Regions from separate parts of the Candidatus Brevifilum fermentans genome, predicted to be linked through region 2. Evidence: predicted binding sites of a transcription regulator. Region 2 holds the regulator's gene; the other holds the start of a gene.

Region 1 (16,062 bases), 210 kb from region 2:
CAACCAGTAACCCAAAGATTAAACGGGTACGCGCACTGCAAACCCAGTCTCGCAAACGCAAGCAGGAAAACGCCTTTGTTGCCGAGGGCACACGATTAATTGAAGAGGTTATTGCAGCTCAATGGCCTTTAGAATTCATCCTCTACGATCAAACCCTCTCTGAGCGCGGGAAAAATCTCATCGCATCTCTGCCGGCTTCGGATCTAAACGCTGTCCACCAGGTGACCCCCGGGATTATGGCAGCAATCAGCGATGCAGAAACTCCCTCTGGCATCCTGGCAGTGCTGAAATCACGCGTATTGCCCTTACCCACAGCCCCCACTTTTGTGATCCTTGCCGACCAGGTGCGCGACCCCGGCAATATGGGCACCCTGTTGAGGACCGCTGAAGCCATGGGTGCAGAATGCATCATTACCACTCCCGGTACCGTCGACGCCTTCGCGCCCAAGGTGGTCCGTTCCGGAATGGGCGCTCATTTTCACCTGCCTATCCATTCCCTTCCCTGGCACGCCATTCATCAATATCTGCGAGGGCTGCCTGTAATCCTTGCAACGACTGACTCTGACACCAGCCTGTGGGACGTTGACTTCAGCAAGCCCTGCGCCTTGCTGATCGGCGGAGAAGCTTTTGGCGCCAGCCCCCTGGGTGAAGAAATCGCCACCCGGCGGGTCGCCATCCCGATGACCGGTAGGGCTGAATCTCTTAACGCTGCGGTTGCTGCCGCCATTCTGATGGCAGAAGTTCTGCGGCAGAGAAGTACCCCAGGAAAGGAAAACTAATGCGCATTCGATCGATCACCTGCTTTGTCCATCCCCGCTGGCCCGTCAGCGAACTCGTTTTTCAAAAAGCGGGGCTGTTTGCCCGGATGGCCAGGCAATCCTTTGAAAATGCGGGATATGCTGTCCAAACCGTCCGCATGGCCACGCCGCCCTTCGCTGAATTCATAACCGAACAGGACTACGCCCAGGCGGGTACCCACATCGACGTCATCGCACACAGTGAAGGGTTTGAGTATGTCTCCCTGGGCCCGGCGTTGACCGGCGTACCACAGAGTTACGCTGCTATCCCCGAACTGCTCAGCCGCTCTGGCAACCTGTTTTTCGGCGGACACCTGACCACGCCAAACGCCGAAGTCAGCCTGTCCGCCGTGCGTGCCTGCGCACAGGTGATCCACCAGGCGGCGACCCTGGAAGCCAACGGCTTTGCCAACCTGAGGTTTGCCGCGCTGGCTAACGTCCCCCCCTGGGCGCCCTTCTTCCCCGCAGCTTACCACCAGGGGAAGTCGCCCGCCTTCGCGTTGGCACTGGAAGCCGCCGACCTGGCGGTGAGCGCCTTCACAGAGGCGCAATCCCTGCAAGATGCACGCCAGAAGCTGGTTGACCGGATAGAAGCGCACGCCCGGGATTTGCAAACCATCGCCCAGCGCCTGGCGGATGCATACGGGGTTGAATTCAAAGGTCTCGACTTTACCCTGGCTCCCTTCCCGCAACCCGATAAATCCATCGGCGTTGCCCTGGAGCTTTTAGGGCTCCCGGCGTTGGGTCTCGCTGGCAGCCTGGCAGCATCTGCCTTTCTCACCGAGACCCTCGACCAGGCTGTCTTCAAGCGCAGCGGGTTCAACGGCCTGATGCTGCCCCTGTTGGAAGATGCCACCCTGGCGGCGCGCGGCGCGCAGGGCGTGCTGGGCGTCAACGATCTGTTGCTGTATTCAGCCGTGTGCGGTACGGGTTTGGATACCATCCCCCTGCCCGGAGAGACCTCCGTCGAACAGCTCAGTGCGCTTCTGCTGGACCTGGCTGCCCTGGCGTTGCGATTGGATAAGCCGCTGACCGCCCGCCTGATGCCAATTCCCGGAAAAGCGGCTGGCGATGATACCAACTTTAATTTTGAGTATTTTGCCAACAGCAAGGTCCTGGCGCTGCCCGCCGAGCCCCTGACTGGCTTGCTATCTGGCGACGAAAACATCGCCATCCAGCACAGGGTGGATTGAAAACCTGAACCGCGCCTGGAAATTGTGAGAAGGTCAGCCCGATGTAGGGGCAGACCTCTGTGTCTGCACAGCCCAATGTAGGGGCAGATCTCCATGTCTGCCCAGCCCGATGTTGGGACGGATCTCCGTGTCTGCCCAACCCAATGTAGGGGCAGACCTCCGTGTCTGCCCAACCCGATTTAGGGGCAGACCTTCGCGCAGCACTCCCTGTGCCCTGCAAGGGTATCGAGCCGTGTCTGCCCAACCCAATGTAGGGGCAGACCTTCGCGCAGCACTCCCTGTGCCTTGCAAGGGTATCGAACCGTGTCTGTCCAACCCGATGTAGGGGCAGACCTCCGTGTCTGCCCAGCCCGATGTTGGGACGGATCTCCGTGTCTGCCCAACCCAATGTAGGGGCAGACCTCCGTGTCTGCCCAACCCGATGTAGGGGCAGACCTCCGTGTCTGCCCATCCCGATGTAGGGGCAGACCTCCGTGTCTGCCCAACCCGAAATACTCGTTGTTCAGGGCAACCACAGGGGGTTGCCCCTACAGGTTTAATCCAATAAAAGGTTCCATTATTTTCAATACCCACTTGTGAAATAAAAAAGCCGCCCCTGTAACCCGGGTTCTTCTAATGCACCGGCGTTTCAGTTTATTCCGAGCGCACCTGTTTAAAATTTACCAAAATCAAGTTTCTCTGACAATCCTGGAAAGTCTGCAGGGGGTATGCCAGCGAATAGGGCGCTCCATCGGCGTCCACAAGCTGGATATACAGCGCATCCTGGCTATCAACCACTAAATTCTCCAGCAAAAATTCATATCCCGAAATCCCGTAAACCGGCGCCGAGCCCGTCACCGAGTATTCGTCGATCAAATAACCCTCCAATTCACCTGTAAGATTTAGCTCCAGCCCTTTCACAGCCCGGTCCTGCAAATCCCACACCTGACCGGCAACCACCAGCCAGTCACATCCCAGTGAGGGACGCAGCAGGTCGCTGCTCATCATCTCGGGTTCGCCGATCAGGATAAACGGGAACAACTCCGGCGTGGGTGAGGGCGAAATCGTCGGGGTGTAAGATAGGGTTTGAGTCGGGGTGAGGACGGTAGGCGCCACACCGGTAGCCGTGATTGTTGGCACCTGGGTTATCATGCTGCTGGGCGGCAGGATGGCAATCGAGGTGGGGTGAGGTGTTGGCGGATTCTCATCCGCATATGGACCCAGAGCAAAGATCAGCATGAACAGCCAGATCAAACCGCCCAGGATGGCAAATACAAACAACCATGCCAGGAAACCCGGTTTTTTAGGAGGGTAGGCTCCTCGCGGGGTTGCCATAGAAGGCACCGCCTTTGGCTCACGCCGCTTAGCCTGGCTTTGCGGATAATGGGGCGGTTGACGGCTGGACATGTCAGTCGATGATGATCTCGATAACACTGTTCGCTCGCCGGTCTGCCAGCCAATCGTACAGGGCTTGCCGTGCCAGCGTAATTCGGGCATCCACGCTCAACGGACGCACGTCCCGGTCAATCACCAGGACGATGTGGTAACCAATATCCGAGGCAATAATCTCTGAATAGCTTCCCACCGCCAGGTTAAAAGCGGCTTCTTCTACGGCTGAGATCAACAAGTATCCTCGGGGCACCCAGCCAAGGTAGCCGCCCGTCTCCGGCTTGAACTCAAAGGCAACGTCCTTAAAGGGCGTTCCTGAATTTAATTTTGCCAGCGCCCGCTTGGCGCCTTCTTCGGTGAAGGTTAACACCTGTCGCAGCTCAACTTGCTCAACAGCTTCAGGGATCGTGTCGACAATCCGTTGGCGTTGATCCGCCACCAGCATCTGCAAGCGTAAACTTTCAAACAGTTCATCCCGCGTATACCCCCAGTCTGCCATCCAGGCTTCGAGATCAACGTCTTCTGCCAGTTCGTCAAGGCGTGCCTGCACCTCAGCCTCGCCGAACTCCGTCCCTGCTTCGCGCGCACCCTGCGCCAGCAAAACCTGGTCGATCAGGTCGTTCAATACGGTTTCCCGTGCGTGATCCAGGTCAGGATTTTGATTGCCGAGGGCGTTTTGGGTCAGTAAATAGCGTTCCACCTCACGTTCAAAGACGACCAGCGGTATCCGCTCCCCATTGACCACTGCTGCAGCCGGCTGGGGCGTGGCGGTCGGGTCCGCAATCGTCGGGGTGATGGTCGGAAAAACCTGAGGTGGGCTTGGTTCTACTTCGGGTGTGGTATCAATCGGTTGAGTACAGGCTGTCAAAAAAAATATAAATACTAATAACCATATGATCGGTTTCGTTGTGGTCCACTTTACGGCATGCATGCCTAATATTATACCAGCGCCAAGGGGATTTCAACCACTCACTGCTTCCTGATTCCTGCCGCCTACTTCCTTCCTTCCTACTCCCTACTCCCTGATTCCTACTTCCTGATCCCTGCTTCCTGATCCCTGCTTCCTGATCCCTGCTCACCATTAACCAAAATAAAAAAAGCTGCTCCGAAATGGAGCAGCTTAATAATCTATTGAACTCGATCGGCTTAATAGCCGCCCATGCCCATTCCACCACCTCCAGGAGGCATTGGCGGTTCTGGCTCGGGAACATCCGTGATCAGGGCTTCGGTGGTCAGGATCATTGCCGCAATTGAAGCCGCGTTTTCCAGCGCACCGCGGGTCACCTTGGCAGGATCAATCACACCGCAGGCAACCATGTCGCAATATTCTTCGGTCAAAACATCATAACCGATGCGGGGGTTCTTTTCCTTGATCTGTGCCTGGCGGGCGTGCTCAACAACCACTGATCCATCTTTACCGGCATTTTCGGCAATTTTTCGCATCGGGATTTCCAATGCGTCGCGGACAATTTTAACACCGACCTGAGCATCATCACTGTCCATTTTCAGGTCTTCAACCGCGCTCATGGCGTTGATCAAAGCCACACCGCCACCGGGCACGATTCCTTCTTCCACAGCCGCTCGGGTTGCAGACAGGGCATCCTCAACACGGTGCTTCTTTTCCTTCAGCTCAGTTTCGGTGGCTGCGCCTACACGAATGATGGCAACGCCGCCAGCGAGCTTCGCCAGCCGTTCTTGCAATTTCTCACGGTCGTAGTCGCTGGTTGTATTTTCAATTTCAACCCGGATCTGATCGACGCGTCCCTTGATGGCATTGGGATCACCCTTGCCGCCAACAATGGTTGTCTCGTCTTTTGTGCTGAAGATTTTTTCAGCTTTTCCAAGATCATTGACCGTGACGGTCTCCAGCTTGCGGCCGGTTTCCTCAGAAATCACGCTGGCGCCTGTTAAAACAGCGATATCCTGCAACATGGCTTTACGGCGATCGCCAAATCCTGGCGCTTTGACAGCGAGTACGTTGATCATGCCGCGCAGTTTGTTGATCACCAGTGTTGCTAGGGCTTCACCATCGATATCTTCTGCAATAATCAGCAGCTCGCGCTTGCCGACCTGTACCAATTTTTCAAGCAGAGGCACGATGTCGCTGGCAGCAGAGATTTTCTTGTCGTAAACGAGGACATAGGGGTCTTCAATTTTGGCTTCCATTGTCTCGGGGTCAGTAACGAAATAGGGCGAGATGTATCCACGGTCAAACTGCATACCGTCAACATAGTCGGTTTCAAATTCGAGGCCGCGTGATTCCTCAACCGTGATCACACCATCATTGCCAACTTTGTCCATCACCTCAGCGATCAGTTCGCCAATTTCACGGTCCTGGGCTGAGATTGAGGCCACATTTGCAATTTCTGCCGGGCTGGTAATCGCAATTGACTGGGAACCAATCGCCTCTGCCACTGCCTTCGCCGCGGCTTCAATACCCCGTTTGAGCAACATGGGGTTGGCGCCGGCAGCAAGGTTTTTAAGGCCGTCGGTTACGATTGAATGCGCCAGTACAGTGGATGTGGTCGTGCCGTCACCGGCGATGTCATTGGTTTTGGTTGCAGCTTCTTTAAGCAACTGAGCGCCCATATTCTCAAAGGGGTCTTCCAGCTCGATTTCTTTTGCAACGGTAACACCGTCGTGGGTAATGGTGGGAGAACCAAATTTGCGATCGATAGCGATATTGCGTCCCTTCGGACCGAGGGTTGTAACAACCGATTTCGCCACCATATCAATGCCGGCTTTGAGCGAACGGCGTGCTTCTTCTGAAAAAATAATTTGTTTAGCCATTGTTAATTACTCCTTGGATGTTTTTCTCATTAGTTGATTTTGGCGAGAATATCGCTTTCTCGCATGATCAGCAATTTTTTGCCATCGTACTTAACTTCGGTCCCCGAATATTTCGCGAACAGGACACGGTCACCCTCTTTGACTTCAAGGGGCATATATTCGCCTTCGTCATTGCGCTCGCCGGGGCCAACAGCCAAAACAATGCCCTTTTGGGGTTTTTCTTTGGCGGTTTCAGGAAGCACGATGCCTCCAGCAGTAATTTCTTCTTCCTCGATGGGTTCGACCACGAGGCGATTGCCCAAAGGTTTTATTGAAATTGTCATCAGTTCCTCCGTTTGAATTTGTTTTCTTTTATCAGTAGTTTTCCGACTTTTTAGCACTCTCACAACAAGAGTGCTAACACCCCCCAATATTACCTTTTTCCAAAATGGTCGTCAAGGGTAAAATATAGAATTCTTACAAAAGATTTACACAAACTCAGGGAGAGCTATTCTTCCGCTGCATCATCGACCGGCTGCTCAAGCGGCGGCGTTTCCGTTGCGCTGACCGGCGTTTCCCCCGTTTCGCTCAGGTCCATTAATCCAAGGCTGTAAGCACAAATTTCTTCACCCGCGCGCACAATGCTCATCACCGAGGGATCATCCGCATAGCGACTGCGGATCTGTGCAAAGATAGCCAGCGCTCGATCGCACTTATCATCACCTGGGCGATGCAAGCCGGCTAAAACAGAGCCATAAGTAAAGTAATTCACAATCGTGCTCCCCGAGAGCGGCAGCCCTTCCACGGGCACCATCGGATCGACATCCGGATCGCATTGACGTACTTCACAACTGATTTCGGCGCTGCAGCCTTCAATTGAGCACTGCAACGCCGGGATAGCGCCCTCGTAATTGCGTGACTTATGATAAATTACGCCTAACTGTCCATAAACACTGGGGTTGGCAGGTGTAAAACTTAGCGCCTTTTGCATATTCCAGGCTGCGGCAAAAAATTCGCCCTCCTGGGCATAAGTATTGGCAATCGTCAGGTAAGGCGTGGGGTCTTTGATGCCTAATTGCTCATTCAGGTTTGCCGCCCTGGCAAAATGCTCCAGAGCTTGATCATAAAGTTTAAGGTGGCGAAAGATCCGTCCCACGGCAATATACAGGTATGTATAATTCGGCATGATTTCAATCGCGCGCTTATAAGACTGGATCGAGAGGTTGTATTCTCCCATGGTCTCATAAGTGAAAGCCATGATCCGATGGACATCCATCAGGTTTGGATCTCGCTCCGCAGCCTGTTGAATATACTGGTAAGCCTGGTTTAACTTCATCTGACTCACCAGAACTTCGGCGTAATACGCCAACGCCAGGGTGTTCGCGCTGTCGATTTGCAGCGCCATTAATGCCTCGGATTCGGCGCGATTCAACAAATCTTCTTCCGTCTCCGGGTCCACCAGGAACGGGTTTGCATTCCAATCCAACACAAAGGCACGGATTGCCAGGACCTCGCTGTTATCGGGATCGATTTCCTTCGCACGATCAATGGATTCAAGCGCCTCAGCCAAACGCTGAGAGCGATCAGCATCAGTCGTGCTGAGGGCTGAAGAATAGGTTTGAATTCGTGCCAGCTCGGCAAGGATGGCTGTATTCTCAGGGTCAAGCATCACCGCGCGTTTTAGCGCGGTAATGGCCGCCTCCAGGTTGCCGGCTTCAAAATGAGTCATTCCCTCTTTCACAAAAGAATCTGAAGTGCGGGTGGGCGTGGGTGTGGGTAAAAACAGCGGCTGAACATCGCCCCGAACAATGCTGGTTAACAGCGTCAGGAAGAAGGCAATCAGCACCAAGAAAATTAGAACCCGATAGGGGTTTGATTTTTTACGGACAATTCTGAAATGCGGTTCTCTGCCGTTAAGGTACATCGTTTTACCCTAGTTGTGCTTCAGGCTAATTGTCATTATCCTGAATTTATTCCACTTCTTCTGACTCACCATTTTCCGGTATGGGCGTGGGCGGATGTTCCTGGAATTCCTGGCAGGTTTCAATAATGATCTCCGCGTTGTACACCGCTGTCGGATCGTCGGGCACGGTCTGCAGTAGGGCCTGGGCAACCTGCACAGCTTCTCCACAGCGGTTCACTCTGGCAAGCGCCAGTCCATAACGGCTGTAAAACTCCATCACCGTCATGGAGTAACTCAACGGCAGGCCTTCAACCTCCACACCGCCCGCGGCAACGCCACCTCGCACCGCCAGTTCCAGGGATTCAATCGCCTGGTTGTATTGCAAGTTGCGGAAATACATCGAACCCAGGTTGCCGTGAAGCCTCGGGTTGGAGGGATCATCATTGACGGCCTGTTCAGCGTATTGAACAGCCTTGGCAAATTCACCAATGCGAGAAAAAACCCGCGAAATGTACCAGTTTGGCTCTGGATCGGTCGGATTCAGCGAGTACGCTTTAGTGAATTGACCAACCGCTAGTTCGTATTCTTCAATTGTGAAATAATTCCTGCCCATGGCCATGTGCAGCTCTGCGATCATGTCATTCATCTCAACGGCGACCTCTAATTGTTCGAGTGCTTCCTCGTAGTTGCCAGTGATTTCAAGTACATAGCCGCGTGCCCAGCGAGCTTCCAGCAATTGCGGGTCGATCTCCATTGCTCTTTGCGAGTGTGTGATCGCTTTTTCCAGCGTGCTGATTTCTCCCAGATCATTTGCCACCCGCCTTGCCAGGATGTTGGCGTAAACAGCATGGACAAAGGCATTGTTCGGGTCAAGATCCAAAGCCGAGCGGATATCCGCTTCAGCCTCTAAAAATTCACCCAAATACCCCTTCGACCAGGCCAGCAGTGCATAGGCATTAGGACGTTTATTGTCCAACAACAACGCGTTTTCTGCATTGACCCTGGCTGCTTCATACTCACCGCTGTAAAGCTGCAATTTCGCCAGGATGAGGTAATTGGGAACCTCCTGGGGATTGGCTTTGATGGCAGCCTCATAAGACGCCTTAGCCATGCCGAGGCGTCCTTCTGCCAGGTAGCTTTCAGCCTCCTCAGCATAAGATACGGGATCTCGTGTAGGCGTTGGTGTGGGAACAAAAGGCGGCGGTATTGCTGGAATCACATTGGTATTTAGATACAAAAAGAAACCGATTCCAGCCAGCAGGAACAGGATCAACCAGGGGTTTGATCGCCTTCTGCGCTTATTCATCGACCACTTACTGCCGCGCAAATACATGTTAAGAATCATAGTCCTGAAGTTATTGTCCGTCAAGCGAGGCAAAATTGTTATTATTTAACGCAAGTCATCAATAATCATGGAAAGAATATATTGATCTGTGCGTTTATACTGTCAGGTGAATGTGGGTTCCGATGACTGTAATTCACTCAATCCGATTTAAGTGGCTGGCATTGGCTTTCTATATACTGGATATCACGTGTTCTTAACCTTATCCCAGGGCTGCGCCAATTCCACTCAAAAAAATGACAACCACACCCAGAATAATGTTGATGACCAATAACAGCATATAAGTTTTTTGTTCCTGCTGGTTAAATTTCTCAATCTTACGACCCAAAATGAAGCCTCGATAGCCTCCAATAACGATCATCGTGAAGACAACCAGATGTTTGATGGATATCAATGTATGATAAGGTGTAGTAAAACTCAAAAATCCAGAAAGGCCACCAGCTTGCTTACTCAACAATAATCCGGTGATCCAAAGCACGCCAATACTGATCAAACCAACAACTCTGAGTTTGGATTGGTAAATTTTTAACAATTTATTCTTCAATTTTGGCTCGGCACCGGCATTTTTAACAACTGGCAAGAAAGCAAATCCAGTCGTCAACATCCCGCCAATCCAGAAGGCAGTAAATAGATCATGTAATGATCTGATCATCCCAAAAACCAATTGTTTTTGCATTTTTCCTCCAAAAGTTTATGATGTTTTCCAACACTATAGCATTTGAGGAACAATTATTCTTCGACATAAGTCGAACTGAAATTTGGGTTTTGTGAATGATCGAAATTAGCCTTGCGCAATCTCTTCTAATCTATTTCGATCCACGATTGTGATCTTATCTCGTTGGATCTCTATCAAGCCATCTCTGACGAATTTCTGCAGGTTACGATTAACCACATCTAACACGGTACCCAGACGAGCTGCCATTTCTGTTTGCGTGATCCACGACTGCCTGTTCCAAACATTGCCATCAGCCTGTAACAACAAGAAACGAGCAAGCCGGACATCGACCGTGTAAAAAGATAAATCTTCAATCTGTTCAAGCAAATACTGAATTCTTACCGCCAGGCTCTCAACCACTGCACGAGAGAATTTTGAGTTGGTTTCTAATAATTGCTCAACGTAACTCTGAAACAAATAGAAGACTTTGCCTTCTTCCATGGCTATGACCGAAACGGCATTATCAACTTTTGAAAACACAGCAAGTTCGTTGATTAACTCACCCGGGCCAATAAATCTCAAAGTTGTTTGTCGACCATCTGCAGCAATTTTTTCAGTTTTAAACCATCCATTAATTACAAAATACAATTTGTCTGAAGTTTTACCCTGAACATACAATATCTCACCTTTGTGAATCGTTTGAGTGCGTACGTTAGGTACGACCCGCTTAAGTTCATTTTCTGAAAGGATCTCCAAAAGGGGAAATTTAGATAAGCATTCCGGGGTGATGTTCATTTTTATATATCTTTATTAAGGAATTGCACACGAAATGCAAAGTGGAAAACAATCAATTTCTGGGTGATGTTCGTCTTATCCATTTGTCTGACAACTGGCTGGCAGCAGCCTCATCGAGCAGCCATAATAAATCACCGTCCTGTGGTGAGATCATTTGAATCGGCTTTTGTTCAGGTGCATAAGCCCCAGAAAACACTTCCGCAAGCATGTGCGCCTTAGATTCTCCGCTTACCAGCACCACGATTTGGCGGGCTGCATTGATGGCGTTTTTCGTCAGGGTCAATCGCCAGAAAGATTGTGATGGTAGTTGATGCGCAACAAACCAGCGGCAGGTTTCGTTCAACGCAAAACTGTGGGGAAACAGCGATGCGGTGTGCCCATCAGATCCCATCCCTAACAGCACCAGGTCAAATCTTGGCCAAGGACTGAGAAAAAAGGCTTTCAACCTTGTTTCATAATCAAACGCAGCTAACCCGGCATTGAGTTCTGTGCGCACACGATGAACATTCATCTCTGGTACGTCAACCTTCGAAAACAAAGCCTCCTGAACCATCCGGAAGTTCGAATCAGGGTGATCCGGTAAAACATAGCGCTCATCACCAAAGAAGAAATGAATATCATTCCATGCCAGTTTAGTTTGAATTTCTGGCTGCGCCAAACCCGCATACACCGGTTCAGGTGTGCTCCCACCAGCGAGCGCAACCGAAAACCTCCCCCTGGCTTGAATTGCCTCTTGCGCCCGGTGAACAAACTGATCGATAGCTGCTCGAGCCAAAGCTAATGGATCCGATAATACCTGGATGGATTCCATTTCTGATCACGTCCTGTCATTTCATCGATTTTTGTAAGGCTTTAAACTGTTCTTTTTGCGCATCTGTCAGGTTTTTTGGTACCAGCACATTAATTTCAGCATACAGATCCCCGCGTTGATTGGGCTTACCCAGTTTTGGCATTCCTAAACCCGTCAGCCGAAAGGTTTTTCCGGAATCGGTTTCAGGCGGGATGGTCAATTTCACAGCCTTGTCCAGGGCATTCACGGTCACCTCTCCACCCAGCAAGGCGACAAAGAAATCCACCGGCAGTACAATTCTCAGATCATCACCCTCGCGCTTAAACTTTGCGTGCGGTTTGACATTGATTTTAAGGAATAGATCGCCAGAGCCTGCCGTCCCCTCTCCGCCCTGCCCGCTGAGACGAACCCTGGAACCTGATTTCACACCGGGGGGAATTGAAGCCTCAATCCGCCGACCGCCCTCATAGGTCAGCAAACGCGTCGTCCCTCGAAATGCCTCTTCAAGCGTGATGTCCACTGTATGCTCAATATCCTGTCCGCGCTGCATGCGCTGATAAGATGCCTGCCCGGCAGGTCGCCTGGTTGACCTGGCACCCGCCATACCGCCAAACAAGGTTTCGAAAAAATCTGAAAACCCGCCCAAACCGCCACCAAACATTTGCTCAAACTCTTCCTGCGTGACGGATCGATACTGAGTTCCGCCGCGCGGGCTTTGAGCAGCCCATTGAGACCAGTCAAAGTCTTCGGCTCGACCACCCGTTTGTTTATAATGCTTCCACTGTGACCCAAATCGATCATATTTTTCACGTTTTTCAGGGTCAGAAAGCACCTGGTAGGCTTCGTTGATGTCTTTAAATTTCTCTTCCGCGTTAGGATCATCCGGGTTAACGTCCGGATGATATTCACGCGCCAGCTTTCGATAGGCTTTTTTTATGTCCTCCTGGCTGGCGTTTTTGCTGACATTTAATATTTTATAGTAATCTCGATACTGCATTTAGCATTCCTTCCAATGCCAATAATGTCATTATTTTAGGCGCATTTTATCTAAATAAGATTAGATTGCTTCGAAGTCCACCCAATATTGTCAAAGACGGATTGGAGGTACAAAAGCAGTTATGCGCCTTTTTTTAAACTCTCCGGGCAGGCTTAATGATCAAAAAACTCAGGCAAGCTCCGGGTCAAATTCGCCCCGGTAATCTTTCGGCAGCAGCGCGGCAATTTTGGTCATGATCAGTTGACCGGCAGCTTTGATCTCTTCACGGGTTGGACGCTCAGGGGTATCCGTCGGAATCGGTCCGAACACCTCCCCAATTCGCGTACACACTCGTAATCGCCGCTTTTTTTCTGTGATAGTTTTTACCAGTTTCCAATGATTGTCACTCACGGTGCCCATGGCGATAATCGGCGCGCCGGTGCGCAGTGCCATGTAGGCAGCCCCGGGCAACGCTGGCCTCAGCGGACCGGGATGAACATGCCCCTCAGGGTAGATCACCAACACACCCTTTTGCGCCAGGATGGATTCGGATGCACGCAATGCCTCAAGATTAGGGCTGCCCTGCTGGATTTTCAACGTCTGCCAGGCATTGGGAAACAACCGCGTTAAACGAGGTGCGTTAGGCATCACCAAATCCCCAATAAATTCCAGCGGCCAGGGCGTGCTGTGAATGGGCGCCACAGTATCTAAAAAATGGAAATGATTGCCCACAATCAGCAGGGGACCTTCTGTCGGAAGATTCTCTAAACCTTTGACTTCCCAATGCGTCAGCACACTGGCCAGGACATCAATCCCGGTTTTCAGGACGCTCCGAATAAAGCGCCGGCGGGGCCAGCGGTATTTCTGCTCCAGGGATGCTTGGGTTTGGTTTTTCACAATGCTCACAGGTAATCGACTCCGGATCTTTTAACGAATAATTCCAACAGATATAAAGGCATCTTCAACGGCGATTTGATACTGCCTTAAATTATATCCAATTCACAAGGGGATTGCTGGCATCCCTTTTGTGAAACGCATGGGCTTCTGGTTAACTCATTTTCAGCCTGGGCTTTTCAGTCCGCTTCAGGTAAACACCTGATCCGCTGACCCGCTTTGCGATCAAAGCGTAAACAACTCTTGAATATCGGCTGTCGACTCCACAATCAAATCCGCGCCGGCGCGTTCCAATTCTCGCCTGCTGCCGAAACCGCACAAAACTGCAATCGTTTGCGCACCGGCTGATTTCCCGGCTTTCACATCCACAATCGTGTCGCCGATCATCACACATTGAGCAGGCTCCAGCCCGATCTGCTCGGCGGCGAAAATCACCGGGTCGGGAAAGGGTTTCGTGTGGTTGCAGGTCTGGGCAGTGACAACAACGTCAAAATACTGCTGCAGTTCAAAGTGCTCCAAAAATTGATGTGTGGTGTCCTTATCCCGAGCGCTGACCACCGCCATGCGCATGCGCCCATCAAAATCGTCCAGCATATTCTTCACACCCGGGATAATCCAAAACCGATCCTGCATTGATTTCTTTTTATTGCGTTTGCGGGAAAGCCAATCGTAAATTTTCGAAAGCGGCTGGTCAAGATGAACCCGGTCGAAGAGGTGGTAAATCGTGTTGGCTGGCGTTTCCATCGCCATCACCAGAGTCCTGGCAAGGTGATGGGCACCTTGCTCTTTGTGCAGCCGTGCAATGGGCGCCAGGTACTTGCTGATCCGGTGGATCAGGCGGTCGTCCGTGTCACTGAGCGTGCCATCCACATCAAACAACAAGCCCTTCACGCGCGAAACATCAAAATGCCGGGCTAATATAATCTCGTTCTGTTTCATTTCAGCGCTTCGAAAACAACCTCAGCCAGCCCCGGATTTGGTGCAATCACCCACAATACCCGCTCCCCTTCTTGGAAAACAAGAGTGGTCTCCCCACGACCAGACCAGGTCGGCTGCCCTGCAATGGGCTGGGAATCAACCTCCCAACGCTTATCTGCGTATTTCGTCAATGCAAACTCGAATTCATCGGCATCCAGAGCCGAATCCCATACCAAATCGAGGATAAAAATGACCTCATCCGTTAATTCGTTTAGATAAATCGCATAGGCATCACCACCCCAACCCTCCGTCGCCTTTTTTGCCAGGTCGTCATTGAGTCGGTGGTCCCTGTCATACGCCTGGCTGAGGATTAAATATGTGGACCATTCTCCCATGACGTTCTGATCAATTAGCGTCCAGGTCTCTCCCAGAGTGTTTTCCAATTCTGGCAGTGTAACCTTTTTGGGCTCATCCCAAGGATAGCGCTCCGGATGAAGGATTTGCTCTGTCGACACGGGTGGGTCAAGGAATGCTGCATCAATTGAATCAAACCCATTCTTTTCAAAAAGAAACTCCACAAATGTGAAGCCGTATTCATAAGGAAACATAAGGTCCATCTGGACGTAGCTCGGAGCGTTGTCAAAAACCGGGCTTTTAAACGCTGTATAAGTTTTGAGGAAATCCAAATACTCACTTCGGGTAGCATAGGTTTGAAACCAGAGCGATTCAGTCCAGGAGGCGTCACCCTCAATCAGCGCCTGGATGGCTGCGCAGCGTTCTGAATCCAATTCACAGGCTTCATCGGTGTAATTGAGTCCTTCTTCAAATCTGAAAGTTTGATCCTGTAATACATGGGTAAACTCGTGGGCATAAGTCATTTTTTCATTGATGCCAAACACGTTTCCCCCAACCACAAAGATTTCATTAGTTTGACTGTCGTAAAAACCGCTTATTTGCTCACTGTACAGTTGATGATAAAGATTCTTCAGATCGAAATCCGCTGGCAAGAGCCCCAATAATGCCATGATGATCACATCCTGGCGGGCATCTTCATCGGTGTACTCAGCAAAAAAATCGTTCACGACCCGATCCTCAAGCGCTTCTGAGGTCATTATCACCTTGGGGACCTCTTCCAACAGTGTTAAACCTCGCAACTGGCTCACCTGATCCTCGATTTCAAGCATTGCAGCCACAGTCTTGTTCGGTAGTGAGGTTGTGTTTCCTGGTAGACATGTTCCAGAATCACATGGAAAAATCAAGTTCCCAATTTTGTCAAAATTGATGGGCCACAGCATCGAAACCACAAAGCCACTGATCATGATCAAACTGATACATAAACAGGAGATGATCAAAACGGCGGCGCAGCTGATGATGATATTTCTGCTTGAATTTGATTTCATATTTACCTTTTTATTTTTATATGTGTTATGACTTAAATAATCGCGCATAATCTGCTATCGAATCGTTTAACAACACCCAATGATAATCCATCATATATTAAATAAAAACCCCACCAGGGGCTTTCGACAAATTTTCTGTTTTTGAAAGGAAGCGGATTAAGCCTTCAAAATGTAACCAACCCCCCGCTCCGTGATAATTAGTTTTGGATTACGAGGATCTTCCTCAATCGCCTTACGCAACCAACTGATATGCACATCCAGC
Region 2 (16,062 bases):
GTCAGCAAATACATTCCCCTGTATCATCCCATCCAGATCAGTGACCTGGAACCGGCAAGCGACGAAGGTGAGGAGCAGGTCGATCCGCCAAGCTGGTGGAGTATCAACCAGGATAGCGCACAGATCGGAAAAATCCTGGGGACGATGGTACACAAAGCGCTTGAACGCTGGCGCTTTCCGGGGGAGACAGGCTTCGAGCAGATGCTGGGCACGGTAGCATTGCGTGCCGGGATCGTTCAGGAAGATCAACGATCCGAACTCATCCAACAGGCGATCCTTCTGCTCGAACGCTTGCGGGCACACCCTCTCTGGGGTCAAATCAACACCAGCGCAAAGCGCCTGCATGAAGTCCCCTACACCCTGCAGGTGGGCGGGAAAACTGATAATAGAATCATTGACCTGATCTATCAGGATGACGAGGGTTGGAAAATCGTCGAGTTCAAGACGGACACCATCCAAAAACCGGGTGAAAAAGCAGAATTAATGTCCCTGTACGCGCCCCAGGTACAACGCTACCGGCGTGCCTTCAAACAACTGATGGGCATAGACGCCCAGGCAAGCCTGTGCTTTTTAGATGATCATGGCAGGGTGGGGCTGGAAAGCATCTGGTGAGGTTGAAAATTAAAAAAACTTCTGGAAATTTTCAGGGGCGATGCAATTTCTTGTAGCTGAAAGCAAGAAAAAATTGACCGATCGAAGATCGCGGACCACAGCTCCTGTCTTCATTTCTGTGGTTTTCTTTGGATGTAATGATGATTCAAAACAAGAGATGCGTCTCGACCACTAACAGTTAATCTCTGTGTTCAACCCACCCCATACACCAACAAGCCTGCCGTTTGCCTCGCAGGTATAATTAATTGGATCCGATTATGATGTGAACCGGGTGCGACAGGACATTTCCCTGGTCGAGCAACTTGAAAGGACCTTATGGCGTTTTTAATCACAAAAGAATGGCTGATCGACCTCTCCGAAGACTTTGATAGCCGGGTGGAGGAAGGCAAGCTCATCTATTGGAAAGCCGGGATCACGGTCATTGCGGTTCCCTTTCGACTCCCTGAAGAAACTGACAAACTATCCTTGCTCAAACAAATCCAGGAAAAAATGCCGGCTGATACTTTGGAAACCATGGTTTCCACCAAAGGCAAACTTGTCGGCTTAGGTTATACTCGTATCAATAACGAGCAGAATGAAATCAAGCGCCTATCACTGTATACTTTCACCGCCAGTGATACCTCGTGTTTGCAAATCGCCTTTTATCTGGATAATCCGGATGACCTGCCCTGGGCAAAATCAGTATGGGAACATTTAATTTTCCACCCGGCTGAATAGGTTCGTTTCTTTTCTTCATAGCTTCCACATCCATCAGTAATGATTTTAATTTTATAATTGATTATATTAAGTTTAACAACATAATATCTTTGTTATCTTTACTTCGTATTTGATTTTATTTAATTTTTATGTTATAATCATTACTGTCAATACGATGATCAAATAGAAACACAGGTGAGCAGATGCAAAAAGAATTCCAACTGCTAAAGCCCTTTTCAAAAGTCAGGTGTAAGGATGTTGGCACGCTGATGCTAACCCAGGGCGAGGTACCCGCACTGACCATCGACGCAGATGAAGGTCTGTTCGAAAAGCTAATGGTCGAGGTACACGGTGACAGCCTGGTACTGGGCTTTGATGAGAGCTGGATAAATCAGATCGAAATGATATTCTCATCGATGTTTTCCAAAGACAATCGCAAGGTCGCTTATTATCTCACCGTCCCCGATTTGCGCCAGGTGAGCATCAGCGGAAAAATCGACCTGAACTGTGATTCCTTCACAAGCGATGATTTTAAACTCAACGTCTCAGGATTGGGCAAATTGAACTTCGGTCATTTAGAATGTAGAACTCTCGATGTGACCATCAGCGGGCGCGGCGAATTCTATGCCGCCGGTCATGCCGACCATCAATCGATCCGCATCTCAGGCTCCGGAGAATATCAAGCCCCCAATCTCGCCAGCCAGTCCGGACGAATCGTGATTTCGGGGCAGGGCAATGCCACCTTGCGGGTGGATGACAGCCTTGAAATCATCATCTCGGGAATGGGCCAGGTTAATTACTACGGTCAGCCGAAATTGCGCCAGGTCATTAGCGGGATGGGCAAATCAAAAAGGTTGAGTAATTGTTAAAAATTCGATAAAATAATAAGGGAGGAACTATGCGTCAGGAAATTCAAATCGAAAAGAAAGCTTCAGAAGTTGTTCAACCCAAATCCGTTGAAGAAGCTCGGGAAGCCATCTGTACCCGGCAAGACCTTTCCGGCGCAGACCTGCGCGGCATGACGCTGGGAAACATCACCGCTGTCGGTGCAATTTTGCGTAAAACCAATCTGACCGGAGCTAAACTTTCACATGGATTGCTGATTAAGCCGAATTTCTATAAAGCTTCTCTGCAGGATGCAGCTATCCATAACACGATTATCCTGGGCGGCGACCTGGTGAAAGCCAACTTTACCGGGACGGACCTCAGCGACTCAGCGATCGTCGGCGCGGATGCTTCCGAAGCCAGCTTTGAAGGCGCCAGCTTGCGCAACGCCGCGCTGGTGGGAACAAGCTTCACCGACGCCAATTTCACCGGGGCAGACCTGATCAACACCCGCCTGGCAGGATTAGATATAACCGGTGCAAAATTCACCAACGCGAACTTTACCGGCGCACGTGCTCATAACGTCAACTGGGAAAAGGCTCTGGTTCCACCCTTGACACTGCCTGCCCCCATGATTCAACTTCCCACCTGGGTCTGGTCGGTTTTGCTGGGTGGAATTCTTGGCGTTCTGGCTCTGATCATCTATGCCCTTATCCGAAGAAAGCGCAAAGCTGCCTGATTTTTCTCAAACAGCGCAAAAAAGCCCCGAAAGCCAGTGCTTCGGGGTTCTTTTTATCGGTTTGATAACAACTTTTACTGTATGATTTTTTGCAACAGAAAGGGGGAGATGCGCTGGATGGGAATCAAATCATTGGTTTGCTTCAACGTCATTTCTGCAATCCTTCAATCCATGCCACTCATTGCAGTATTGTTCAAGCCTTGCCAGTCGTGTCAAATTGAGTTCGGTCAGACAGATTAATTCCTGCAATTGGCCCTCATCGCTGCCCCCCGCCATTTCGTGCACCAAATGACATTCCGAATTGCGCGATTCCTCCCAGGCAATTTGGTTTTCGATCAGTGCAATCTGGTCCACTGCTTTGGGCTCCAACTGAACAAGCCTGCTCTCCATAGATTGGACCAACGCGCCAGAAACCTGTGCTGCCTTAAGATGGCACGAGATCGCATCTTGAATGGGCAGCTCTTCCGAACAATCTGGCATATCGACCAAAGAATTTTTTTCAGTACGGGGCGTCACCGTCAGGCTGGGCTCTTTATCGCCAGTTTGTGTTTGCAGAGAAATATAAAAAGCAATGACCAGCAGGATCCCTGCCAGGCTGAGAAGGGTGATGCTTTGCATGTGGGGTCGAATTTTATTCATCAGATTTAAATAGCCTGCCTTATTCGCAGGTGATCACCGGTCATCATTCGCAAACGAGAGCATTATACTGCAGTACACCCATTAAAACTGCAAGAAATATTCCAAAAGAACCCTTCGTCTTGCATCAACGAAAATCCCTGCGCGCAGGGCCTTCTTTGGCAAGGTTGAACACGCAGGTCAGCCCCAATTGCTGAGTTTTTAACTATTTACAAGGTTCTCAGGGTTTCCACGATGGCTTGTTTTGCAGCAAATTGGTTTGTGAGCGAGTTCTGGGCGTCAAAGACTGGTAAAATTAAAACAGGAGAATATATCATGAATCGGTTAGAACGAATTCGCGCTGTCCTTGCTGGCCAGGTACCCGATCGTGTGCCAGCCAGCTTTTGGTTTCACTTTCCTGCTGAGCAAGCCCACGGGGAAGCTGCGGTTAAAGCTCATCTTGATTATTACCGCCAGGTAAAACCGGATTTTCTAAAGATCATGAACGAGCACCCCTACCAGACGAAGGTACAGATTAGAACGCCAAGTGATTGGCGCAAACTCAAACCTGCGCCGTTATCAAGCGAGTTCTTCCAGGCACAACTTGACGAGATCAAACAGATCACCGATGCGCTCAACGGGGAATGTTTAACCACCACCACCATCTTCAATCCTTTTTCCTCCGGCAACCATGCCTCAGGTCGCCTGGTGACGCAACACCTCAAAGAAGATCCCCAATCCGTGAACATGGGCCTGGCTGTGATTGCAGAAAGCCTGGCTGAATTCGCCGTTGCGTGCCTGGATGCCGGCGCTGACGGTATTTACTTCTCGGCTCAGGGCGGGGAAGCAGATCGCTTCAGTGAGCATGTGTTCCTTGAATTCATCAAACCCCACGATCTGACCGTGCTGAATGCAATCCGGTCAAAGGGCGAGCTGAATATCATCCATATCTGCCGCGACAACGTCCGCCTGCACCTCTACTGCAACTACCCGGGACATGTTTTCAACTGGGCTGTGACTGCACCATCCAACCTTTCGCTGAAATCGGGCAAGCGATTATTCACTCGTCCTATCCTCGGCGGGCTGGATAACAACGGTCTGATCGTTAAAGGAAAGCCAGAAGAGATTGAACATGCCGTGCACGAAATTATCCGCAGCGTGGGACCTGCCAACCTGATCATCGGCGCTGATTGCACCCTGCCAACTGACATCAACCGGGAAAACATTCGTCTGGCTATCGAAGCGACGGGCACCTACCCCATGCCGGCACAGACTTCGAATTGATCCTTCGCTAAGTGCCAGAACCCATTAAAACCAACAGGCGCCGCAACCAGTTGCGGCGCCTGCTTTAATATTAACCCGATGTATTTACACGATCCCGGAAACCAGGGCGAGCAGCAATCCCCCGGCGATCACGCTGCCCAGCTGTCCGGCTGTATTGGCACCCATGGCATGCATCAAGATGAAGTTTTCAAAATCCTCATCCTGCGCAACCTTCGCCGCCAGGCGGCCTGCCATTGGGAATGCGCTGATCCCGGATGCGCCAATCAGCGGGTTGATCTTACCGCGGCTTAACACAGCCATCAGCTTGCCAAACAGCAGCCCGGCAATTGTGTCGAGGATGAAGGCAATCAATCCCAGACCCAGAATCATCAGTGTCTGCAGGTTTAAAAACGATTCAGCTTTCATGGTTGCGCCAATTGCCAGCCCAAGGAACAGCGTAGCCACATTGATGATCTCGTTTTGAGCGCTCTTACTCAGCCGGTCCACCACAAGGCTTTCCCGCAGCAAGTTACCCAGCATCAACGACGCGATCAGCGGAGCTGCGTCCGGCGCCACCAGGCTGACTACAACGGTCACAAAGATCGGAAAGATCACCAGGGTCAAACGTGAGACCGGTCGTGGGGCATACTCCATGCGAATCAGACGTTCTTTACGTGTGGTGAATGCTTTCATAATCGGCGGTTGGATGATCGGGATCAAGCTCATGTACGAGTATGCCGCCACTGCAATCGGCGCCAGGAGTTCAGGCGCCAGCCTGGCGCTGACGAAAATCGCTGTTGGGCCGTCAATCGCGCCGATCACCCCAATCGATGCCGCCTGGTTCAGCGGAAAACCCAGCAGGAGCGCCAACAGCAGAGTGCCATAAATCCCAAATTGCCCGGCAGCCCCTAACAGCACCATTTTTGGTTGTGTCAACAGGGGGCTGAAATCGATCATCGCACCCACACCGACAAAGATCAACAGCGGAAATAACTCCGTGGCGATCCCGGCGTCGTAGATCACTTTCATGAAGCCTGCATCAGTCGACATGCCAATATTAGCCATGATGCAGCCAAAGCCAATCGGCAGCAGTAAGACCGGTTCGTAGTCTTTGGCCACCGCCAGGTAGATCAACACCACCCCCAAAAGAATCATCACAGCATCGCCCCAGTTAAAGGCGGTGAAGCCCTTGGTGATTTCTCGGATCAGGAAGGAAAAGTCCAAATAGGCCATTGATTCACTCCCTTATTCTACAAAGGTGATCAGCACCTGACCGTGATTGACCTGTTCACCCACAGTAACTGCGACCGCTTCGACCACTGCCTCCCGGTTGGCGCGGATGGCGTTTTTCATCTTCATCGCCTCCAGGGTGCACAATTCCTGGCCACGGATTACAGCGTCACCGGGTTTGACCAGTACCGCCACAATCACGCCGGGCAACGGTGAGGTCAACTCACGCCCGCCATCTGCGAGCACTTCCGGCGCTTTAGCAACAGGGGTCACATCCGGAACCGAGACCAACGGCATGGCAGCCTGCCCGGTTTGGGTTGAGCCCGTGTCCTCTGGCCATACCTCAAACCGTTCGCCCTGTACCCATGCAATCACCGGCCGGGCATGAATATCATCAATTTCAACGGTGTAATGCTGATTATCAATTTGCACTTCTATTTTCATTTAATCATCCTCTTTTTCGCTGTCCAAAAAATTGTTGTGAGCGATGCACGCTTTGCCAGGGGCTCATCGTCCCGAGTTGAGCCTGTGCACCCCGGGTTATCGGTCTGCTTTGGGCAATCGCCAGTCCAACCGCCACCGCGGCTGCAGCCGCGCGGCGTTGTTTTTCAACAGCCGCCATATCCGTCACCGAATCGGCTGTCTCCACATCATCCACATCTTCTTCAGTAGGTTTATTGGTTGATTTGGGAGTCGTCACCCATACCAACAGCACCATCATCCCCCATAAGAAGATGATCACGGCAAACACCAGCCCCATACCAATGGCTGTGATCATTAAACCTTGCTGGATTACTTCATTCATCACATGACCTTTCTAAACAGGCATATTGCCGTGTTTTCGGGGCAGGCGTTGTTCAGCCTTGTTCTGGATCGCCCGCAGAGCGGCAATAATCTTTTTACGAGTCTCCGCAGGTTCAATCACCTCATCAATATAGCCGGCATGGGCAGCGGCATAAGGCGTCAGATAGCGCTGACGGTATTCTTCTTCCAGGCGGGCTCGCTCTGCCTGTGGGTCTTCGGCTTTAGCCAGGTCTTTCCCATGCAAGATATTGGTGGCGCCTTCCGGCCCCATCACAGCGATTTCTGCGCTGGGCCAGGCATAGTTGATGTCCGTGCCCAGGTATTTGCTGCTCATCACCACGTAAGCCCCGCCATAAGCCTTGCGCGTCACCACGCTGATCTTGGGCACCGTCGCCTCTGAATAGGCAAACAGCACCTTTGCACCATGGCGGATGATCCCGCGGTGCTCCTGCCCGACCCCTGGCAAGAATCCGGGTGAGTCCACAAAGGTCACCAGGGGGATATTGAATGCGTCACACAAGCGCACCGTTCGGCACAACTTATCCGCAGCGTCGATGTCGATCACCCCGGCCATCACGCTGGGTTCCTGCGCCAGGATCCCGACCGTCATCCCATCAAACCGCGCCAGACCCACAATCGAATTGCGGGCAAACCCGGCCTGCAGCTCGAGGAACGAGCCCTGATCCACCACGGATTCAATCACGGAGTGCATGCTATAGGGTTTGCTGGGATCCAGCGGCACCAGGCTGTTCAGTGCCTCTGCCAGGCGCTGCGGGTCATCCGTAGCGGGTTTCAGCGGCACGTTTTCAACATTGTTCGAGGGCAGGTAACCCAACACAACGCGCGCCAGTGCCAGGGCGGATTGCTCGTCTTTGGTGATCAGATGCGCGGTCCCGCTCACATTCAGATGCACCTGTGCCCCGCCCAGGGATTCAAAATCCGTCTCTTCACCGGTAACGGTTTTAATCACCTGCGGACCGGTCAGAAACATGAAGCTCTGCTTTTCAACCATGATAATCATATCGGTCAGCGCCGGGGAATAAGCCGCTCCACCAGCGCAGGGTCCCAAAATCAGGCTGATCTGCGGTACTACCCCGGAGTACTGGGCATTTCGTTTGAAGATCTCGGCATAGCCACCCAGGCTCCTCACGCCCTCCTGGATACGCGCGCCGCCCGAATCAATCAATCCGACGATCGGACACCCATTAGCAGCGGCCAGGTCCATTACCCGGCAGATCTTGCGGCTGTGCATTTCGCCCAGCGCCCCGCCCATCACGGTGAAGTCCTGGGCATAAACGTAGATCGTTCTGCCCTCCACCGTGCCATATCCGGTGACCACACCGTCGCCAAGAACAGCCTCGTCCTCGGGAACGTTTTGCTGAACAACAAAAGGTTCTAATTCGGTAAAACTGCCCTGGTCCAGCAGCAAGTCCAGGCGCTCCCTGGCAGTCAGTTTCCCTTTGGCGTGCTGGCGGTCAATTTTATCCTGCCCGCCGCCGCCCATTGCTCTGGTGCGCATCGCGCGCAACACTTCTATTCGCGGATCAACTTGTGCCATAATCCTCCTAATTGATGATGGTCTCGATTCAAATCTATTGTAACATTAATGGGAACAGGTGATTGGGAATCAGGAATTAGGTATCAGGTATCAGGTATCAGTACAGTGCTATAATGCAGATGTTTTCCGGATGCCTAATTCCTAGTCTCCTGGTTCCTAATCACTAAATTTTTACTCCACATACGCCCAAAACACCTGGTGACCAAAGGCAATGAAGGCGATTCGGTCCACGCCGATGGTAAAAGCTGTTGCCGCGGGTGAACTCACTTCATAATTTCCGATATCAGAGCGCATGCGTTGATACAACCTGAAGCGCAGCGAAAACCGGAAGATATCCGCGTTTTCTGCATCCAGGATATCCACAGTCGGGTCGGGCGGAGCTGTGTACAACACAGCGGCAAACCGGGAATCTGGCATGCTTACCGGCTGACCTTCCTTTCCGGGACGCCCGTCAATATACTCTACCGGGTTCTCACAGTGAACCGGATCATCGGACAGCCCCGTCGCTAAACAATGTGATAGCATCCCATCGCTCCGCAGCAGGTAAAGCTCTGCACCATTGACAGCTATATCCACCATCTGTCTTAACGGAGGAATCTGGTCAACCTGTGCTCTCCCGAAAAACACGGTCGGTTCATCTAAAAATTGCCCGTTTGTCGAGCGGTAAACCCGCACTGCCTCAGCAGTGGGGTCAAGGACATACAGAAAATTGCCTTCAGAGGCAATGCGCGTCACCGCGCCGATGGTCTCAACACCGCGCGGCAGGGTCTGCACCACCGGTTCCAGCCCCGGACCGCAGTAAATCACATGGCCATTCGCATCCGCCGCCAGAACATGGGCGAGATAGGGATTGTTGATCGGAAGCGGAGTGGCATCCACCAGCAGATCCACCGCCCCCCCGCTGTAATTACCTGCTTCGCATAGGAAACTGGTATCAATCTGGTATCCCTGGCTGTTCCGAATAGCGTGGATCACCCGTCCTGCAGTGGCGTCGAGCATGTATAAATCCATGCCGTACGAGATGATGCGAGTGATATTAATGCTTTCGGACAGCGTTCCAAGAATTGCCGGGTGATAGCTGAGCCGTAAGGCCCCATCAAACACGTCCAGGGCATGCTGGGTGTTTGTTCTCAATTCTTTGGTTTCATTCGTCGATCGGAACGATTCCGCCTGGTCCAGAAATTGGATCGCAAGTGCCAACGCTTCGCGTGCCTTTACAGGGTCGTTAACCGCCTGCGCGCTGGCAATTGCCGTTTCTGCTTGGGCAAGGTAATACTGATGTAGCTGTACCCGTCCGCGGGTGAGGTAAACGCCAACCGCAATCCCTACCACCAGCAAAGGCACGGCAATGACAATAATCAACGAAGTCCGCAAGGACAATGCTGGAACTTCCGCTTCTTCGGCAGACCCACCTCTTGTAAAGATTTTTTTAAAAGCAGTGCCCAGTTTTCCCCGGGTGCCGCCCCACCATCTGAAAAACTTCGCCAGGCTCTTTAAACCCACTTCGCGCATCTCGTCGACCTGGTCGGCAAAGGCTTTGCGGTCCTTGCGAGCTTTGGTAGCTTCTGACGAGCGGGCTCTCTCTGGGGGCTGGTCCTGAGCACTGATTTCACCCGGGACGCCAGGCTCAACCGGCGCCGAAAGCGGTTCCTTTTCTACGCCATCGGTTTCTACGTCATCGGTGATGATACGCTCATCCTCGTCTTGATCGGTGAGCTCAGGCTCCGGCGCCGATACGAGTTTCTCTTCCACAGGCTGCTCCAGCGCTGTTTCACCTTCAGGTGGGGGCACGGGCTGCGTATCGTCAATGACGATTTCCACGGGGCTTTCATCGACCAGGGGCAAGGCGTCATTGGCAAGTCCTTCCTGGACGGAGAGGGAAACCTCAGCTCGCTCAGGGGCTGCCGGCACCGAAATAACCGGGCTGATCGTTGTGATCTGACCTTCACCGGGTAAGATCTGCACCAAATCCAGGCGCAAATCGGGCGAAGACTGGTTCATTAAACGCCGGCGCAATTGCTCCAGGCTCGGAAATCCATCCTTACACAATTGTTCCTGTGTCCACGTGGGCGCAGGCGTATCCGACATAAACAGGTAGCCTCCGGAACCCAGGTCTGCCTGGTAGTAACGGATTGTGGGCGTGCGGCTCAAACCCAGGCCGCGATCGAGCCGGCTGGCATCGTGGAAGTGCTCCAGTCCAGCCTGGGTCAGGGCATAAGCATGGGTCAACCCGGATTGAGCGATATACACCGCACGCCGATGAACGGCAGCCAGGTTGATCGCGCCGGTGACCGCTGCCCCGGCTCCAGCTCCCTTGAGGTTCTTTTCCATCATGGTCAGGTTGAGGGTCTCGATAAACGAGCGCAACGCCGATGTCACCGAACCACTGGTCTTAAAAAACGGTTCAACAAATTTTTCCAGCCATGAATCGTGCAGCTCTGCCACCGCCTGTGCGTCACCGTTGATGATTAATGAAAGAATCAGCATGTCATCTTCGCGGCTGCGCGCGGCTCTGCGCGGTGGCCTAGCGGCGGTAAAACCGCGCTGCTGCGGGATTGGCTGCCCTTTTTCCTGGTGAATGGGGATTAATTTAAGATCATACATGTGCACCTAACCCGTTCATTCTAAAGCTTGCCTCCATTATACACGCTTGCGCTAAGGTATAATCATGACCATGAAATTTCAACCTTATCACAACTTCGCTGAGCTTGAGTCATTAAAAGATCCATGGAATCAACTTTTAGGACACAGTGCAAGTGATGTACCATTCCTCACCTTTGAATATCAGCAAGCGTGGTGGCAGACGCGCGGCGGTGGAGAGTGGCCCGAAGACAGTCAGTTGGTGATCATCACTGCGACTCAGGACGACCGCCTGGTGGGAATCGCGCCCCTGTTCTTCGCTCAGAATCTCACCGGTCAGCCTGCGTTGATGTTCGTTGGCGCCGTTGAAGTTTCTGATTTTCTGGATTTTATCGTCGATCCGCAGGACCTGCACCCTTTTCTGAGCGGTCTGTTGGACTTTCTTTCAGTTGATAACGATCTGCCCCACTGGGAAGTTCTGGATCTACACAACCTGTTAGAATCCTCCCCCACCCTGGCGTTGTTGGAATTCGAAGCCAAAAAGCGCGGATGGGAGCACCAACAGACTTATCTTCAGCCAGCGCCTTACATCTCCCTCCCAGCGGACTATGAAACCTACCTGGCGGGACTCGATAAAAAACAACGTCATGAGATCCGCAGAAAATATCGCAATGTGGAGAACAGTCTGGCAGAAGCGGATTTTTATATCGTCGAAGATCGGGACCAGTTGGAGCGAGAGACCCAGGCTTTCATTGAAATGATGGCCCAGGACCCCAGCAAACGCGGTTTCCTGACCGAGCCGATGGTGCAGCATCTGCATAACACCGCCCGGATCGCCTTTGAGCACGGCTGGCTCCAGCTCTCATTTTTCACCCTGGACGGGAAGAAAGCCGCCGGACATCTCTCCTTTTTGTTCAATAATCGCCTTTGGGGCTATAACTCCGGCTGGGAATGGGCGTTTCGCGATTATTCTCCCGGCTGGGTTCACCTGGCACATTTAATACAGTGGTCTATCGAGCAGGGACTTACTGAGTTCGACTTCATGCGCGGCGATGAGGATTATAAATATAAATTTGGCGGCGTCGACCGGCATGTGCACCGGGCGACCCTGACGCGGGGGATATAAGAAGCTGGCAGTTGATCGTTGACAGCTGTTAGTGGATTGCGGGCTTTGCCTGCAAACCGGAACTTCTGTCATTGCGACCGGAGGGAAGCAATCTCAAACGTGTTGTCTGGGATCACTTCGCAAGCTCGTGATGACTAACTCAAACACAATTCCTAATCACCAAATTCGCCCTTCCACCATTTCTAACAAAACGCTTACGTACACATGACCTCCCCTTTCTTGACGCTCTAAAGCCTGCATGGTAAGATTAAACCTGTGCTTTTTAGCACTCTCCACATGAGAGTGCTAAAATTTAATCGGAGCAAGCCATGCGATTGACTGACCGCCAGAAATTAATCCTGACCCTCGTGATTCACGAACATATCCAGACCGCACAGCCGGTCGGGTCTAAAACGCTGGTTCTAAAATACAACCTGGCGATGAGTTCGGCTACAATCCGCAACGAGATGAGTGTCCTGACGGAACACAACCTCCTGCGGCAGCCGCATACCTCTGCCGGTCGGGTGCCCACCGAAGAGGGCTACCGCTTTTTTGTCGGCAACCTGATCCAAAAAAGCACGCTCCCCACCGCCACACGCCGCACTATTTCCCACCAGTTCTACCAATCCCGTCAGGACGTTGAACAATGGCTGAAATTAGCCGCCTCAGTGCTGGCCAATCAATCGCAGGCTGCCTCATTGGTGACCGCACCCCACGCGGATAAGACCATCTTCAAACACCTGGAACTGATTGCTGCACGCGGCCGTCAGGTGTTGATGGTACTCGTCCTGATGGGGGGCGAGATTCGTCAGCAGTTCATTACACTGGCTGAAGCCGTTTCACAAGAGCGCCTATCAGAGGTAGCCAACCGCATCTCACACCAGTGCACCCGCTGTGATATCGACGACATCGCCCGCTTACGCCCTCAATTTGATGCTCTCGGACAGGATATCATCGATATCCTCCTGGCTGAAATGACCCTGATTGAAGAATCGGTCACTGGAGAAATTTACCTGGACGGGATGGCCTATGTCCTCTCGGAACCTGAGTTTGCTGAATCTGATGAAGCCCGCCAGGCACTGCATATCCTGGAGGAAAGCTCGCTTTTAGAAAACTTGCTTGCCAGCACAATGATGAACACCGATGTTGGCGGTATCCAGGTTCTCATCGGCGGTGAGGGTACCTGGGAAGAGCTGCGCCAGTGTTCGGTGATCCTGGCCCGCTATGGCGATCCCCAGTCCCTGACCGGTTCGATCGGCGTGCTGGGTCCAATCCGCATGCCCTACGACCGCACCATCTCTACTGTTCAATTCGTCGCCAATGTGCTCAGCGATCTCGTGTCTGAGTCCCTGGTGGTGTAAAACCCTGTTATGACATGGAATCATCCATACCCTGATCTACTGGAGCAACCTATGACCGAAGAAAAAAAAGAGAAAAACAAAAAACAAGCACAAAAAGAAGAAAACAAAGAGCACAACCCCGCCGATGAGGGTCAGCCTATGATTGCCTTGACCTTTGACGAATATTCCAATCTGGAAAAGGAAATTGAATCCTTACAGCTACAGGTTGATGAGCAGCTCGACAGTTATTTGCGCACCTGCGCTGATTTTGACAATTACAAAAAACGCGTGCAACGCGATACGACACGTACTTACCAGGACGCCCTCGCCAGTACGGTCAAAACCTTTTTGGTCATCGCTGATGACCTGGAGCGCGCCCTCAAGGATAAACCAGCCGAAAAAGGCGCTGCTGCCTGGGTTGAAGGGATCGAATTGATCTATCAAAAGATCCTCACCCAGTTGAAGAACCAGGGTGTCGAGCGCATGGACGTTAACCCCGGGGACGAATTTGACCCCAACATCCACGAAGCGATCACCCTTGAAGAACACCCGGGATACAGCGAAGGGCAGATCATTGACATCATCCAGCCCGGGTACCGCATTTCTGACCGCATCATCCGCCCGGCGATGGTGCGTGTCGCCCAGTAATAGAAATTTTTAGGAGGCATAATCACATGGGAAAAATAATTGGTATCGACCTTGGGACCACAAACTCCGCCGCCGCAGTAATGATCGCTGGCGAACCGGTTGTGATCCCATCCGCAGAGGGCGAACGACTGGTCCCTTCCGTCGTCGCCGTCAATAAAAATGGTGAGCGCCTGGTCGGCCGCGTCGCCCGCAACCAGGCCATCACCAACCCGGAGAACACCATCTTCTCCATCAAACGCTTTATGGGTCGCAAATACGATGACCCCGAAGTTCAACAGGCTTTAAAAGTGGTCCCCTACCAGGTGACCAAAGCACCGAATGGCGACATGCGCGTGGTGCTGGGAGGCAAGGAGTACTCCCCGCCCGAAATCAGCGCCATGATCCTGTCTAAAATCAAGCGCGATGCCGAAGCCTACCTGGGTGAACCCGTCACCCAGGCAGTGATCACCGTGCCGGCTTATTTCAACGACGCCCAGCGCAACGCCACTAAGGACGCAGGAAAGATCGCCGGTCTGGAAGTATTGCGCATCATCAACGAGCCCACGGCATCCTCCCTGGCTTACGGTTTGGATAAGAAGAAGAACGAGGTCGTCGCTGTTTACGACCTGGGCGGCGGCACCTTTGATATTTCCATTTTGGATGTCGGCGAAGGCGTCTTCCAGGTACGCTCCACCAGCGGCAACACCTTCCTGGGCGGCGACGATTTTGATCAACGCCTGATCGATTTCATCGCCGACGAATTCAAAAAAGAACATGGCATTGACCTGCGCAACGACCGGCAGGCTTTACAACGTCTGAAAGAAGCAGCCGAGAAAGCCAAAATCGAGCTTTCTTCCACCATGCAATCTGAAATCAACCTGCCCTATATCACCGCTGATGCTGCCGGACCGAAGCATCTGGTGATGACCATCAGCCGCTCCAAGTTAGAACAACTCACCGATGACCTGGTCTCCCTCAGTCTTACCCCGGTTAAAAATGCCCTCAACGATGCCAACCTGACAAAAAACCAAGTGGACGAGATCGTCTTGGTGGGCGGAATGACCCGCATGCCCAAAATTCAAAGTGAAGTGGAGAAGTTGTTTGGTAAGGAGCCGCACAAAGGCGTCAATCCCGATGAGGTGGTTGCAGTTGGCGCAGCGATTCAGGCTGGCGTTCTGGGCGGGGAAGTCAAAGATATCCTCCTGCTCGATGTGACCCCGCTGACCCTCTCGGTTGAGACTCTGGGCGGCGTGGCCACACCCCTGATCAAGCGCAACACCACCATTCCCACCCGCGAAAGCCAGGTGTTCTCCACCGCTAGCGACAGCCAGACCCAGGTGGAAATTCACGTCCTCCAGGGTGAACGCCCCATGGCAGCCAACAACAAATCCCTCGGCAAATTCATTCTCGATGGCATCCCCCCTGCCCCGCGCGGTATTCCTCAAATTGAAGTCACCTTCGATATCAACGCCAACGGCATCCTGGAAGTGACCGCACAGGATAAAGCCACCGGGCGCAGCCAGAACATCACCATCACAGCTTCTTCCGGCCTTAGCGAAGATGAAGTTGAACAAATGCGTCGCGATGCTGAACTGCACGCCGACGAAGATCGCAAACGGCGTGACTTGATCGAAGCCCGAAACCATGCCGACAACTTGGTCTACTCGGCTGAAAAGACTCTCACTGACCTGGGTGACAAGGCGCCTGCCGACCTGAAAACGCAGGTCGAAGATGCCGCAGCCAGAGTCCGTGAGGTCAAGGACGGCGAAGATATCGAAGCCATCAAAAGTGCCACCAACGCGCTTTCCCAGGTCATGCAAAAGCTGGGCGAAGCAGCTTATGCCCAGGCAGGACAAACCCCGCCGCCCGGCCCTGAAACAGAGGGTGAGCCTCCATCTGACGACCGGGACGATGGTGACGTTGTTGAAGGCGAGTTCAAACAAGTCTAACCCGATGATCCACGCAGTGCCCGGAGTTAACCCCGGGCACTGTGACACGAGCCAATTTGACATGGCCCTGCCAAATGAGTAAACTTATGCGGCTGAATTGCTGAAGCTCTTTTGGATAA

Evidence for each region. The regulator HrcA, encoded in region 2, represses chaperone genes, less so after heat shock. The targets are predictions, from matches to a motif close to TTTAGCACTCTCNNNNNGAGAGTGCTAAA.
Region 1: the regulator HrcA is predicted to act here: its motif matches at 6,521-6,549, upstream of groES (co-chaperone GroES).

The regions. Positions count from the first base shown of each region.
Region 1 is NZ_LT859958.1:2,112,143-2,128,204, forward strand. It holds gene CFX1CAM_RS09185 (TrmH family RNA methyltransferase) at 1-779, shown strand, start outside; gene CFX1CAM_RS09190 (DUF711 family protein) at 779-1,990, shown strand; gene CFX1CAM_RS09195 (hypothetical protein) at 2,624-3,466, opposite strand; gene CFX1CAM_RS09200 (peptidylprolyl isomerase) at 3,378-4,289, opposite strand; gene groL (chaperonin GroEL) at 4,505-6,148, opposite strand; gene groES (co-chaperone GroES) at 6,178-6,471, opposite strand; gene CFX1CAM_RS09215 (tetratricopeptide repeat protein) at 6,636-8,051, opposite strand; gene CFX1CAM_RS09220 (tetratricopeptide repeat protein) at 8,098-9,336, opposite strand; gene CFX1CAM_RS09225 (CopD family protein) at 9,575-10,048, opposite strand; gene CFX1CAM_RS09230 (Crp/Fnr family transcriptional regulator) at 10,154-10,822, opposite strand; gene pgl (6-phosphogluconolactonase) at 10,875-11,633, opposite strand; gene CFX1CAM_RS11695 (DnaJ C-terminal domain-containing protein) at 11,650-12,609, opposite strand; gene CFX1CAM_RS09245 (lysophospholipid acyltransferase family protein) at 12,778-13,485, opposite strand; gene CFX1CAM_RS09250 (HAD family hydrolase) at 13,708-14,421, opposite strand; gene CFX1CAM_RS09255 (hypothetical protein) at 14,418-15,584, opposite strand; gene CFX1CAM_RS09260 (response regulator transcription factor) at 15,957-16,062, opposite strand, start outside.
Region 2 is NZ_LT859958.1:2,320,786-2,336,847, forward strand. It holds gene CFX1CAM_RS10130 (UvrD-helicase domain-containing protein) at 1-612, shown strand, start outside; gene CFX1CAM_RS10135 (hypothetical protein) at 928-1,329, shown strand; gene CFX1CAM_RS10140 (head GIN domain-containing protein) at 1,512-2,177, shown strand; gene CFX1CAM_RS10145 (pentapeptide repeat-containing protein) at 2,207-2,872, shown strand; gene CFX1CAM_RS10150 (lysozyme inhibitor LprI family protein) at 3,002-3,511, opposite strand; gene CFX1CAM_RS10155 (uroporphyrinogen decarboxylase family protein) at 3,824-4,771, shown strand; gene CFX1CAM_RS10160 (sodium ion-translocating decarboxylase subunit beta) at 4,856-5,983, opposite strand; gene CFX1CAM_RS10165 (biotin/lipoyl-containing protein) at 5,996-6,424, opposite strand; gene CFX1CAM_RS10170 (OadG family protein) at 6,429-6,785, opposite strand; gene CFX1CAM_RS10175 (acyl-CoA carboxylase subunit beta) at 6,798-8,342, opposite strand; gene CFX1CAM_RS10180 (hypothetical protein) at 8,514-10,946, opposite strand; gene CFX1CAM_RS10185 (GNAT family N-acetyltransferase) at 11,011-12,048, shown strand; gene hrcA (heat-inducible transcriptional repressor HrcA) at 12,357-13,388, shown strand; gene grpE (nucleotide exchange factor GrpE) at 13,440-14,015, shown strand; gene dnaK (molecular chaperone DnaK) at 14,042-15,943, shown strand.